Linked DNA regions of Gemmobacter sp. 24YEA27. The protein of the gene in region 1 interacts with the protein of each later gene in a pairwise test. Links are inferred from orthologs where the notes say so. Each region holds a gene or a part of one and is shown on either strand. Other genes may lie near its edges.

Evidence for each region.
Region 2: the proteins of mobA (region 1) and glp interact in binary tests that used the Escherichia coli proteins (3 or more experiments, as listed by UniProt). The link is inferred for Gemmobacter sp. 24YEA27 from one-to-one orthologs.

What each region holds. Positions count from the first base shown.
Region 1 is NZ_JASJPW010000001.1:1,489,683-1,497,151, forward strand. Bases 2,500-5,460 are described here. They hold mobA (molybdenum cofactor guanylyltransferase MobA), read right to left. Parts: upstream 4,292-5,460; coding sequence 3,707-4,291; downstream 2,500-3,706. Other genes in these bases: QNO18_RS07445 (hypothetical protein), read left to right, coding at 2,500-2,572; QNO18_RS07450 (GNAT family N-acetyltransferase), read right to left, coding at 2,573-3,220; mobB (molybdopterin-guanine dinucleotide biosynthesis protein B), read right to left, coding at 3,210-3,710; QNO18_RS07465 (hypothetical protein), read right to left, coding at 4,340-4,966; QNO18_RS07470 (aa3-type cytochrome c oxidase subunit IV), read right to left, coding at 5,050-5,199. In the rest of the region: QNO18_RS07435 (electron transfer flavoprotein-ubiquinone oxidoreductase), read right to left, coding at 1-741; transcription elongation factor GreA, read left to right, coding at 1,058-1,528; more of QNO18_RS07445, read left to right, coding at 1,541-2,499; more of QNO18_RS07475, read right to left, coding at 5,461-5,860; QNO18_RS07485 (thermonuclease family protein), read left to right, coding at 7,089-7,469. UniProt on the Escherichia coli protein: Transfers a GMP moiety from GTP to Mo-molybdopterin (Mo-MPT) cofactor (Moco or molybdenum cofactor) to form Mo-molybdopterin guanine dinucleotide (Mo-MGD) cofactor.
Region 2 is NZ_JASJPW010000001.1:2,235,845-2,242,112, forward strand. The notes cover bases 419-3,218. They hold glp (gephyrin-like molybdotransferase Glp), read right to left. Parts: upstream 2,501-3,218; coding sequence 1,337-2,500; downstream 419-1,336. Other genes in these bases: lexA (transcriptional repressor LexA), read right to left, coding at 434-1,165; moaC (cyclic pyranopterin monophosphate synthase MoaC), read right to left, coding at 2,560-3,078; trpC (indole-3-glycerol phosphate synthase TrpC), read right to left, coding at 3,087-3,218. Also shown: more of trpC, read right to left, coding at 3,219-3,908; QNO18_RS11195 (uracil-DNA glycosylase), read right to left, coding at 4,053-4,736; trpD (anthranilate phosphoribosyltransferase), read right to left, coding at 5,565-6,268. UniProt on the Escherichia coli protein: Catalyzes the insertion of molybdate into adenylated molybdopterin with the concomitant release of AMP.

The sequences.
Region 1 (7,469 bases):
ATTGCCGCCCAGCGGCCAGCCCATCGTATGGGTGACGGTGCCGATCTGGTGTTTCTCCGGGTCAATCTCCCATATCTCTTTCATGCCAAGGCCGAATTTCTGCGGGCAATGGCCATCTGAGAGGTTGAAACGGTTGATCACCTCTTTCGCGAGGCTGCCGCGCACGCCTTCCGAGAGGAAGACATATTTGCCGCGCAGCTCCATCCCCGGTTCATAGGCGGGGCCGGGAAGGGCGGTTTCGGGATCAAGGCCGAATTCACCTGCAACAACGCCGGCGACCGTCTTGCCATCTTCGGACCAGACCAGTTGCGAGCAGGCCATGCCGGGGAAAATTTCGACGCCGAGACCCTCGGCCACGCCCGCCATCCAGCGGCAGACATTCGCCATCGAGACGATGTAATTGCCGTGATTGTTCATCAAAGGCGGCATCGGGAAATTTGGTACCCGGATCTTGCCGGCCGGGCCGAGGACGTAGAAATTATCCTCTTTCACGGGCACCTTGATCGGCGCGTCCATAGTCCGCCATTCGGGCAGCAAAGCATCGAGACCGACGGGATCCAGCACCGCACCCGAGAGAATATGCGCGCCGACTTCAGAGCCTTTTTCCAGCACGACCACGCTCAGATCGGGATCAAGCTGTTTCAGACGGATCGCCGCCGAAAGACCCGAAGGCCCTGCGCCCACGATCACAACGTCATATTCCATCGACTCGCGGGTGATCGCTGTGTTGGGATCGGTCATCGGCTTTTTTCTCGCTCCTTGCTGCGGTCTGTCGGCGCCGCAAATTCTGGCTGGGAAGTCCTGTTGGGCCCCGTTTGGCCGGGCGTCTCGTGATTGCCCTATGGGCAGGCGCGCGTCAACCATGCTGCAGCATCATCCCATTGGGACGCAGCCCGCGGCAATATTCTTGCCGTTAAACGACAGGGCGCGCATGCAGGACGCCATGGCCCTTGCTTTTTCTTTGCCCATCGGGTGAGGTTGCCGGAACACGAGGCGCGAAGTCATGACCCGGGTGACCGGTTCGTGGCTTCTGTTTTTTTAAAGTGACGACAGCGATATGGAAAAAATTCCGGTTACGAGGCGCGGCTTTGAAGTGCTGGACGCGGAACTGCGGCAATTGAAAAGTGAGGCGCGGCCCGCGATCATCCGCGACATTGCCGAGGCCCGGGCGCATGGCGACCTGTCTGAAAATGCAGAATACCATGCGGCGCGTGAAAAGCAGGGCTTTATCGAAGGCCGGATCAAGGAACTCGAAGGCATCATTTCGCTGGCCGAAGTGATCGACCCGACCTCGCTGTCGGGCTCGATCAAATTCGGGGCGACGGTCACCGTGGTCGATGAAGACAGCGATGAGGAAAAGACCTGGCAGATCGTCGGCGAGGTCGAGGCCAATATCGAGCTTGGGCTTCTGAACATCCGGTCTCCGATTGCGCGCGCGCTGATCGGCAAGGAAGAGGGCGACAGCGTTGATGTCACCACTCCGGGCGGGCAGAAGAGCTACGAAATCCTGTCGGTGCGCTATATCTGAGCCGGAGCCGCCATGGCGAAAGATCCTGAGGACATGCCCGAGGATATGAATGTAACGAGGCTGCGGGCGGGGGGGCTCGGCGGCTCGCCGGTGACCGAGATTGCCGCCGGCGTGATGTCGGGGATCTGGGTTGTCGCGGTGCTGACCTGGGTCTTCACGGCGCCCGAAGGCGCCGAATCGCGGCTGCCTGGCCTTGTGATGACCTTGCTGATTCTGTTCCTGCCGCTGGCCCTGATCTGGGTCGCGGTGGTGACATTGCGGCTTGTCGCTGATCTGCGCTCTGAGGCGGCCAGCCTGAAAGCCGCGATTGACGGTATGCGGGGCTCTTTCCTTGAGGCGCGCCAGGAGATCCGCAGTGTGATCACCCGCCCCGAGGCGCCGGTTGCGGCGGCCCAGATGGCGGAGCCTGCGGGGAATGCGATGGCCGGACCCGCCAGTTTTTCATCGCGCCGCGATCATTCGCTTTCGGTGCCTTCGGCAGACCGCAAGGTCGCGCTGACGCCGGCGCGCCCGGAACCCGAGGCCGAACAGCCGGCCCTGGCGCTTGGCACGCCGGGCGATATGGCGCGTCAGCCGCTCTCGATCGAAGATTTCATCACCGCCCTGCAATTCCCCGAAAGCCCCGATGACAAGGCCGGTTTCCGCGCCCTGCGTCTGGCGCTTGAGGATCGCGAGGTCGCAAAGCTGATCCGCGCGGCCCAGGATGTGCTGACGCTTCTGAGCCAGGAGGGCATCTATATGGATGACCTGCGGCCCGAGCTTTGCCATCCCGATATCTGGCGCCGGTTCTCGGCCGGCGAGCGGGGGCGCGGCATCGCGGCGATTGGCGGTATCCGGGATCGCTCGTCGCTGGCGCTGGCTGCCGGACGGCTGCGCGAGGACACGATTTTCCGCGATGCGTCGCATCACTTCCTGCGCACCTTTGACCGGGTCTTCCAGGTGTTTGAACAAAATGCCAGCGACAATGAGCTGATACATTTCGCCGATACCCGCACGGCGCGCGCCTTCATGGTGCTGGGACGTGTGGCCGGGGTCTTCGACTGATCACCGGGGCCCATCGGGGGCCATCGGGGGCGGGGCCTGATCCGCAGGGAAATCGTCGAGTTGCCGTACCATTGTCGTCGCGGCGGCAAAGCCGAAGGCAAAACGCAAAAGACCAAGCTGATCGGTATGGGTCGCAGTAAAGCCTTCGCGCTCGTAGAGGGCACGGGCGCGGGGGTTGCCCTCGATCACCTCAAGGCGCACCGAAGGGTAGCCCCGCCGCTTTGCCTCGCGGCACAGCGTGGTGATCAGCGCGGTACCGATACCGAGGCCGCGGGCCTGCGCCGCGACCGCGATGCCGTCGATCAGAAATCGTTCATTATCGACCTCGTGGCTTAAAAGCCGCAACAGCCCTGCGCGCCAGGCGGATCCGAACACGCCGTAAACCCGGCGCAGATCACGACTGGTACCGCCCGAAAAGCTGCCCTGCACCGATTTGAAGCCGGCAAGCCCGATCAGCCGGCCGCTGTCGTCCAGCGCGGAAAAGCAGTGATCGGGCCTGAGCCCGTTTGTCAGAAAAGCCAGCGCACGCTTGTCGGGCCCCATGACGCGGCCAAGTTTGGCGCCGAAAGCCTCCCAGTAGATGCGGGCGGCCTCGTCGCGCTGGTCCAGGGGAAAGCCGCGCCGGATAGAGAAGTGCTCAGGGCGCAAGCCCGCAATCCTTCAGGATGAAAGCGGCAATTGCCTCGGCGTCATTCAGGTCGAGCACCGGCACGCTCAGCCCCTTCAGGGCTGCGTCGGACGCCACCGCCCGCACCAGCGGATCGCCGGGCTGGATCATCGGGCGGTCGGCCACGCCCTCGCGCCAGACTTCGATTTTCGGATGGGCGTCGCGCTTGTAACCCTCGACCAGTACCAGATCGACCGGGGCGAGGCGGGCCAGCACCTCTGTCAGGTCCGGCTCGGGCCCGCGATGTTCACGCAGGATGGCGAAGCGTTTCGCCGAGGCCAGCACGACTTCCTGCGCGCCGGCTTCGCGGTGGCGCCAGGTATCTTTGCCGGGCTGGTCGAGATCGACATCATGATGCACATGTTTGACCGTCGAAACCGACAATCCGCGCCGGGTAAGGGTGGCGACCAGGCGCTCCATCAGCGTGGTTTTGCCGCTGTTTTGCCAGCCGATCACACCATAGATCATCATGCGGGGCGGCCCTCACTGCGGCTATTGGCACGGGCGAGGTCTTCGGGTGTGTTGAGATTGTCGAAGGCCGCCGCATCGGGGAAATCGACGGCATGCCCGCCATGGCGGGCGGCGAAATCGGCGATTTTCGGTTTCGCGCCCGAAGCAAGGAATTCGGCCAGCGGATCCGCGAGTGCGACCGGCCAAATCGCGGTCGCATTATGGTCGCGCCCGCCGGCCCGGGCAAATGCCGGCCCCGGCAGTGCAGCGGCAAGGCGTGTGATCAGATCACCCGGGAGGAAAGGCGCATCAACCGGGGCCGAGACCAGCGCGGTGGCACCTGCCGCCTGTGCTGCCCGCAGCCCGGCGAGGATCCCGGCCAGCGGCCCGAGTGACGTTTCATCGGGCAACACCTTAAGTCCGGTAAAGGCAAAGCGCGCGGCATCGCCATTGGCCGAAATCAGAAGTCGCCCGGCCTGGGGCTGCAGACGCGCGATCACATGGGCGATCAGCGGCTGGCCGGCGAGGGGCAAAAGCGCCTTATCCGCCCCGCCCATCCGGCGCCCCTGTCCCCCAGCGAGAATGACGGCGAAGAGGCTCACGCGCGAATGCACCTTATGCAGGACTGGAATTCGGCCGGTGCCAGCGGATCAATTGACCCGCTGGCCCTTTTTGTCGACGAGGATCACGCCATGCCCGGCGCCGGGATTGTCGTTTTCCTCGGTTACGATACGGGTGGTGACGCCCGGCAGTTCCGCGAAGGACGCATCCAGCTTTTTCGGGAAGTAAGTCGAGGTCACGCCCTCAAAGCCTGGCACAGACCGCAGGATCCCGGCGATCGAGCTGGCACAATGCGCCTTGGGCACCGCGCCATTCGCCAGCGCTTTTTGCAAGATCGCCTCGGCCACGGCGGGCGAGACCTGCAGCTTGCGCTCGATGACGTGGAACTTTTCTTTCTCGGAATCGCGCGCATGGTAGTCGAGGTAGAAATTCACCATCCGGTCGGTCATGCCGAAATGCACGTCATTGCGTTCGGGCGCGGTATCATGATGCCAGGTTCCGGCGGGATCGAACAGCACACGTTGCGACGCATTGATCAGCAAAGCCGAATGCGAGCCTGATCCCGTGCGGTCATTGATGGTGGTAAAAAGCGTGATTTCGGTCGGCGGTCCGGCGACGTAGCTGGCGCGCGACACCTGGTCATCAGGCGCCCAGACCGGTTCCGCACAGGCCGAAAGCGTCAGCAGCACCGCGAGCGCGGCAAGAAGGCGATACATGTAACCTCTCCCTGCCCTGTGCCGGCCCGTATCGGGCCGGTTCCAGGGCGGCAATTCGGGGCGGAGATATCAGAGCGGCGATATCAGGTCCGGGCGAGGGCCAGGAAAACCAGAATCACGGCGCAGACAACGACCGTCCAGGTTGCCACTTTGACGAAGGCGGCAAAGGACTTTTCCTGAGTGCGGATATCCATGCTGCCATGTTCGTGTTTGACGTGCTGATCATCGTCCATTCTTTATTCCCCGGGAACAGATGCTTTTCCGCCTGTTAGCCGATTCACCGCCCGCTGTCACCCATCGGGCGTGGTCTCTGATGCAGGAAGATGCGGCTTTGATGTATCTTTCCCGCGCCTCGGGGGCTGATCGGGGCTGGTTCAGTCGGGGGGACGATCAGCCGCCCGTGGCCGGCCAGACAGACGCGTCCCCGGATTCGCCGCCGTCCCAGCCCTGCAGGAGCCGAAAGCCGATCCGGACCGGCGGCGCTTCGGGAGCAAGTTTCGGCACCGCGCGCAGCAAAACCGAAAGCTGGCTGACATGCTGCACCATCTGGGTGCGGATGCCGTCTTCATCCCGGCCGAAGAAGGTGAGCAGGTCCGGCGCCGACCAGCCCAGCCCCTCGATCCGCAGCACCCCAGCGGCGCTGCCGGTAAAGCCCATGGCGATCTCCTGGCTCTGATCGAGCTGGCTTTCGAACTGACGGATATAGAGCACCAGCCGCTCACAGGCCGATTCGGCCGGGGTCTTTTGCGCCGCTGCCTTCCTGGTCGTGGTCTTTGGTGCCGCTGCCGCAGGGCCGGGCGGAACCAAGGCTGTAGCCTTTGCCGTCGTTTTGCGTTTCGCGGGGGCTGCTGTGCTGCCAGCGGCGGCAGCTTTGGTCAGGGTTTTCTCGGTCATGTCTTTTGCCAGAGCCATGCCCCATCGGGGCCGGGGGAACGGGTGACCTCGCCACGATGCAGCAGGTGGTTCAGATGCGCCACCGCCTCAACCAGAGCGTGGCCAAGCTCGCTTTCGCCGATCCTGCGGCGGAACAGCAGCGGGAAGCAACCCACCGCCGTATTGGGCACGGTGAGGAAATCGCGCAGCCGGTCCAGGGCCGAGAGATGGTTTTCCACCATCTGGCGCAGCCGGAACGGCAGGCCGGTGAAAGGAAGCTTATGGCCCGGCAGCACCAGTTGATCCTCGCGCGCGAAAACGCTGAGCCGGGTGCAGCTTTCCAGCCATTCCCCAGCGGATCGGCCTCGGGTTCCGCCGGATAAACGCCGATATTGGCAGAGATCCCGGGCAGCAGCTGATCGCCACCAAGAACCAGGCCATCCGTCCAGAGCGTCGCATGGGCGGGGGCATGGCCGTGACCGATGCGGATTTGCCAGTCGCGCCCGCCCAGCCGCAGGGTCTGGCCCTCGCTGATCCGGGTAAAGCCCAGAGGCAGCGGCGCCATACAATCCGAGGCGTTGAACGGGCGCTCATTCATCCGCCGCTCCAGATCGGCGGGCAGCATGCCTGCGCGTTTCCAGAATGTGACCGTCTCGGCAGCGGGGCGGTCTTCGGCTGTGTTGAACAGCATCCTTGCATAAAGCCAGGCGGTGCGGGTGATCAGCAGGGCTGCGCCCTGTTCGATGAACCAGCCCGCCATGCCGATATGATCCGGGTGATGATGGGTGACGATCAGCCGCTTTACCGGCCTGCCGGCCAGCGGCCCGGCCAACAAATCCTGCCAGGCCGCAAGGGCGCGGCGCGAACTGATGCCGGTATCGATCAGCGTCCAGCCATCGCCCTCGTCGATCGCATAGACATTCACATGGTCCAGCGCCCAGGGCAGCGACAGCCGCATCCATAAAACACCCGGCGCGACCTCGGTCGCGGAACCGGCTGCGGGGGCATCGGGGAAGGGGTGGCGGATCTCACTCATGGCGTGTTTCATGCCGGGAACGCGCGGCGCGGGCAAGCCGATGTTCATGGGAGCGGGTTCGGCAGGGCCAGGACAGGCGCCGGGGGCACCAGGGGCGCGAACACCAGGATGAAGCGCGGCGCGGCCACAGCGGGGAAATGGCTGCGGCGCTTCCGTTAACCTTTGTTAACACAGGCGCTGGACAAAGCCGGCGACATCGGCGAGGCCCGTCTGATGTCCGGTCTCATTTTACAACTTGCCTTCGTAACCTCTGTTGCTGCAGCGCCACTGATCTCCGGCGCGCCCCAGGTCAGTGATGGTGATACGCTGCGGTTCGGACCGGTCGTGGTGCGGCTTCATGGCATCGACGCTCCGGAATCCGGCCAAAGCTGTGCCAGTGCCGGTGGTGGTAGCTGGGCCTGCGGCCTGGCGGCGACGAGGCGGCTGGAGGCTCTGATCGCCGGCAAGGCCGTGACCTGCGAGGCGCTCGACCGCGACCGCTATGGAAGGGTGGTCGCGCGCTGTGAGGCCGGCGGCGAGGATCTCGGCGCCGCGATGGTTTCGGATGGCCTCGCCTGGGCCTATATCGCCTATTCCGATGCCTATTTGCCGCAG
Region 2 (6,268 bases), 740 kb from region 1 along the record:
GCTTGCGCCCGTTCGGATGCCGGACGGCTCGGATGAAGCCCTCAAAGAATGCCCATTCGTCATCGCACATCAGGTTGCGTGCCAGGCTCATCTCCCACGTAGAGATGATCTTGAAACACAGCCGACCGCGCAGGGAAATCCTTTTTGTTAACACAGCCTACGACAGCGCGGGTGGTTTTCTGCGCGACAGAGATCTGCGAGTTCACCATGTGAGACTTGCCGTTTCGCAGACGTGATCCGCTCGTCCGCCGGATCTCAACGAAAACGCCAGGCCGGAACTTTCATGATTGTCCGGCTTCCGGCAGGGATCACTGCAGCCGAGAGTACCCCGGCGCATTTCACCCGATGCCTGGCTCAACATGAAATTCTGCGCCTTACTCCGATGCTCAAGACATCCAATTCGGGAAAAGGAATCGCATCGCGGAGGCAGCTCTCAGTAGCTGCGGATCAGCCCGACCAGCCGCCCCTGAACCCGGACCAGGTGATCCGGGATAACCCGGGTTTCATAGGCTGGATTGGCAGCCTCCAGCGCGATCATATTGCCGCGGCGGCGATAGCGTTTCAGGGTCGCTTCCTGGTCCTCGACCAATGCCACCACGATATCGCCATTATCGGCGGTTCCCTGTTCGCGGATCACCACGATATCGCCATCGTTGATCCCGGCCTCGACCATGGAATCGCCTTTGACTTCAAGCGCATAGTGATTGCCGCGCCCCGAAAGCATCGACCCCGGAACCGCGATGTGATGCGAGACCTCGGCAATAGCCTCGATCGGCACACCGGCAGCGATCCGGCCCATGACCGGCAGTTCCAGCGCATGAACCGCTGAAACCGGCAGCGCATTTGCGGGCTGGGCGACGCGGTCGCCGTCGATCACGCGGGGCGAGAAGCCAGGCGCTGTGGCGGTGACATCCCCTGCAGGCGCGGATGCGGCAGAACGTTTCTCAAGCGCTTCGGGGAGGCGGATGATCTCCAGGGCACGTGCGCGATGCGCGAGCCGGCGGATGAAGCCGCGTTCCTCAAGCGCCGTGATCAGCCGGTGGATCCCCGATTTCGACCGCAGATCCAGCGCCTCCTTCATCTCGTCAAAGGAGGGCGGGACGCCATCGCGGTCCAGCCGGTCCCGGATGAAATTCAGAAGCTCGAGCTGTTTGCGCGTCAGCATATCTTTCTCCGCCAGAGATCCGGGTTGCCCTGAATGACTGCGACGTATGTCACGACACATATCACGAGGCGTTGATGTAATGTTCTGACGATGTTCTCTGTTTGTGTCAAGCCCCGTGCCGGTTTGAGCCGGTACCGCAATCGTGGATTGTGACGGCTTTATCGCAGCCGCTCAGATCGGGATATAGCGGACGGGGTCGCCTGCATGACGCGCGCCGTCGCCGACCGGGCGCAGTAAAAGCGCGTTCGAGGCGCTCAGCACGGTCAGCAGCGCGCTGTCCTGGCGGTCAAAGGCGGTGATCCTGCCGTCCTCGACACGGGCGCGCATGTAATGCGCGCGCGGGCCATTGGCGGGCAGGTCCTGAGCGAGTTCGGCCGTCAGGAAATGCGGTCCCGGCGCGGGGTCGCCCTGCATATGGCGCAAAAGTGGGCGGAGGAACAGTTCGGCGCAGATCAGCGCCGAGACCGGGTTGCCCGGCAGCCCCAGCATCGCCGCGCCGAACAGCCGCCCCGCCATCAGCGGTTTGCCGGGACGCAGCGCGATCTTCCAGAACCCCGCCTCCATCCCGAGGCTTTTGGCCACCGGGGCCACCAGGTCGTGATCACCCACTGACGCACCGCCCGAAGTCACGATCACATCTGCATCCTGCGCGAGGGTGAAGACCGCGCTCAGATCGGCTTCGGTGTCGCGTGCGATGGGAAGGAAACGGGCAACTGCGCCTTCCTCTTCGGCTATCGCTTTGATCGCAAATGAATTTGAGGCGATGATCTGATCGGGGCGGGGGGTGTCTCCGGGCATGACCAGCTCGTCTCCGGTCGAGATCACCGCGACGACCGGGCGGCGTCGCAGCGAGACGCTGGCGACATTCATCGAGGCGATCAGTGCCAGGTCGGCGGCGCGCAGCCGGCGCGGGCCGATCTCGGATCCGATGCGGAAATCCTGACCGCGCGGGCGGATATTGGCGCCTGAATCGCGGTCGGTGATGGTGATGCGGTCGCCTTCGCGGCGTGTATTTTCCTGGATCACCACGCGCGAGGCGCCGTCCGGGACCGGGGCGCCGGTGAAGATCCGCACCGCCTGGCCCTCGCCGATCACGTCGGTAAAGGCATGACCTGCGCCTGCTTCACCGATCACGCGAAAGCTCTCGCCGGGGGCGGGCGTTCCGGCCAGCGCATAACCATCCATTGCCGAAGCATCAAAGGGTGGCTGGTCGCGACTTGCGATCACCGGGGCGGCAAGCCAGCGGCCGGCGGCGTCGCGGAGCGGCACCTCTTCGGTCTCCAGTTCTGGCGCAAGGGCAAAGAGCCGCGCCATAGCCTCATCAACCGGGATCAGGGGGCCGGGGTTTTTCGGGCCGGGGCCCGTATCGGTGGGGCCAGTATTGGTGGGGCCGTTCATAACCCGGCCTCGAAACTGCCGGATTTGCCGCCTTCTTTGCGCAAAAGCCGGATGCCTTCGATCCGCATTCCCTTTTCCGCCGCCTTGAGCATGTCATAGACCGTCAGCGCCGCGACAGAAACGGCGGTCAGTGCCTCCATCTCGACGCCGGTCTGGCCGGTGGTGCGGACGGTCGCGGTGATATGGACGCCGCCCTGGCCTCTATCCGGGGTCAGCTCCAGCGCGACTTTGGTCACCGGCAGCGGGTGGCAGAGCGGGATCAGATCGGCGGTGCGTTTCGCCCCCATGATCCCGGCAAGCCGCGCCGTTCCCAGCACATCCCCCTTGGCCGCGCGGCCTTCGGTCACCAGGGCCAGCGTCGCGGGTTCCATCATCACCCAGCCCTCGGCCAGAGCAAGGCGCGAGGTCACGGGCTTGTCGGAGACATCGACCATATGGGCATGACCCTGATCGTCGAAATGACTGAGCGGCGAGGGGGCGGCGGTGGGCGTTTCAGCGGGCGTTCGCGGGGTCATGGCGCCTCTCAGAGCGGCATTCCGCCCTGGGCGGTCAGCGGGCGGGAAAGAATTTCGCGGGTGGCGGCGGCAACATCGTCCTGGCGCATCAGGCTCTCGCCGATCAGGAAGCAGCGCGCACCGTAACGGGCGAGATCGGCGAGATCTTCGGGCGTGTGGAGCCCGGATTCCGCGACGATAAGCCGATCCTCCGGCACCCGGCGCGCAAGGCGGCGGGTGGTGTCGAGAGTGACCTCGAAAGTGTGGAGATTGCGGTTATTGATGCCGATCAGCGGTGATTTCAGATGCTGGGCGCGTTCAAGCTCTTCCTCGTCATGCACCTCGATCAGCACATCCATCTTCCACTCAAAAGCGGCCGCTTCCAGCTCCATCGCCTGGTCATTCGACAAAGACGCCATGATCAGCAGGATGCAATCGGCCTTGAGTGCACGGGATTCAGCAATCTGCCAGGGGTCATAGATGAACTCCTTGCGCAGGCAGGGCAGTTTCACTGCATCATGCGCCTGCGTGAGGAAGTCGTCATCGCCCTGGAAAGACGGCGTGTCGGTCAGCACGGAAAGGCAGGTGGCGCCACCCTCTTCATAGGCGCGGGCAAGGGCGGGCGGGTCGAAATCGGCGCGGATCAGGCCCTTTGACGGGCTGGCCTTCTTGATTTCGGCAATCAGCCCGTAGCCGCCACTGGCCGCCGATTGCAGCGCCGCCGCAAAGCCACGCGGGGCCGGAGCCTGGCGGGCGCTGTCCTCGACTTCGCTTTGGGAGCGCAGCGCTTTGCGGGCCGCGATCTCTTCGAGCTTATAGGCCCTGATGCGATCGAGAACGGTCTTGGACATGGGGCAGTCTCCGTCTTGGCAGTGCGGTTTGCCCCGGCGGCAGCGCCGGGGTTTCACACCCCCGGACCCCCGTGGAGTATTTCCATCAAGAGGAAGAGGCGCTCGTTTCCTGTTCTAACCGGCTGACCGGCTGAAGGAAAGGCTTCAGGCGGACCAGTCGATGATGGGGTCACCCCGGGCGGCCAGCCAGGCATTGGTCTGGCTGAAGGGGCGTGAGCCAAAGAAGCCGCGATAGGCCGAGAGGGGGGAGGGATGTGCGGATTCGAGGAAGAGGTGATTTTCCCGGGGGAGGCGGGCGCAGAGTTTTTGCGCGGGACCGCCCCAGAGGAGGAAGGCGCGGGGGCCGTCCTGTGCGGTGGCACTGAGGATCTGGGTCGTGAGGGTGTTCCAGCCCCAGGTCTTATGGCCAAAAGCCTGGCCCACCGGCACGGTGAGGGTGGTGTTGAGGAGGAGGACGCCCTGTGCGGCCCAGGCGCTGAGGTCTCCGTCGGCTTTGATCTGACCCGTGTCGGAGGCGAGTTCGGTCAGGATGTTTTTCAGCGAGTCGCGCGGGGGCGCGCCGGGGGGGAAGGAGAAGGCGAGACCCCGGGCGCGGCCTGGCGTGTGATAGGGGTCCTGGCCGAGGATGATGACGCGCACCTTCTCGCGCGGGGTCAGGGTGAGCGCGCGGAAGATGTTTTGCGCTTCGGGTTGCCAGCCGGGAGAGGCCGCGAGACGGGTCCAGAGCGCGGGCCAGTCGGTCTGGAAGAAGGGAAGCGAGGCCCAGGATTCCGGGATTTCGGGGGAGGCGGGGATTTCGGAGCAGGCGGCGATTTCGGGCGGGATCATCTCGGGTTACCTCGATGCCTGGGCGACGCCCGGCCGGTCGGTCGGCGCGGGCTGACGCTGTTCCAGGACTTGCGTTGCATGTAGTGAAGCGGCGGGCGCCGGGAAACCCGCATGGGCCGGTTTGTCTGGCGGAAAAGTGGATGGTCCCTGACCATTAACTCCGGTCAGGGGTGGTGCATTTCGGGCGGCCATGATGCGGAGGTGAGCTTTCGCATCCTCCCCGGCAGGCCCGGGGGCAGGGGCAGGCGCTGCCTGCGGCATTTTTCGCGGCGGCAGCTTTATCAGGAACTCACCGGGCAGGCGCCGCCAGCCCGGGCCACTTTTGAAAGACGTCAGATGCAGACCGGGTCGGCCGGTCTCACCTGGCACCCGATGGTTCAGAAGCGGGCTTTCCCCGGGCACCGAATCTGTCGGATTGCCGTTGCGGGGGGCGCTGCCAGGAATGGTGCGAAGCCCCTCCCGCAAGGAGACGATGGTGGGAACAGTCGGGAGATCCTCACCAGTCGCAGGGGGCCGGGCCGGGCCGCAGGAATGGTCTTCCCCGGGGTTGGGGCTCCGTTCGGGGAAAGCGCCGCGCAGTCCTTCGGGCGGGGGCAGGTCCAATGCGCGAAAAATCAGCGTGGGAACAGGGGGCAGGCCGCGGCCCGATCCGGTTTCCGCAAAGGCTGCCGCATGGCTAGAATGCCGGGCCCGGTCATGATCTGCGTCGGACTGCCGCAAAAAGCGCTGGTCCGGCCAACTGCTTTTGCCGGACGTGCGTGCAAGAGGGGGCTGGAGGCACTCCGCCTCCTTCCTGTGGTCTGCGGTCAGAGGCACGCCGGAACGCCCTCAGGCATTCGATACCCTGACCAGAGCCTCCAGCTTTGCCTTTGCCGCGCCGCTGTCGATGGCGGTGCGGGCAAGCTCTGCGCCCTCTTTCAGGGTCGCGGCCTTGTCGGCCACCACGAGGGCCGCCGCAGCGTTCAGGAGGACCGCGTCACGATAGGCCCCCGCCTCGCCTTCGAGCAAGACCCGCAAGGCTGCGGCGTTTTCCGCAGGATTGCCGCCCATGATCTTCTCAAACGGGTGGTAGGGCAGGCCCGCATCTTCCGGATGCAGGGTGAATTCGCGGATCTCGCCCCCCTCCAGCGCCGCCACTTTCGTCGGCGCGGCAATCGAGATCTCATCGGTGCCGTCGCCGCCATGCACCAGCCAGGCCTTGACGCTGCCAAGGGCGCGGAGCGTTTCGGCCATCGGGCGGATCAGTGCGTCAGAGAAGGCGCCGGTCAGCTGGCGGGTCACCCCGGCCGGATTGGTCAGTGGCCCGAGGATGTTGAAGATCGTGCGGGTGCCAAGCTCGGTGCGCACCGGCCCGACATGGCGCATCGCCGGGTGATGCATCGGGGCCATCATAAAGCCGATGCCAGTTTCCCTCAGGCAGGTCTCGACCTGCTCCGGTGAGAGCATCACATTGAGGCCAAGCTCTGTCAGCGCATCCGCCGCGCCCGATTTCGAACTGAGATTGCGGTTGCCGTGTTTGGCGACGGCGACGC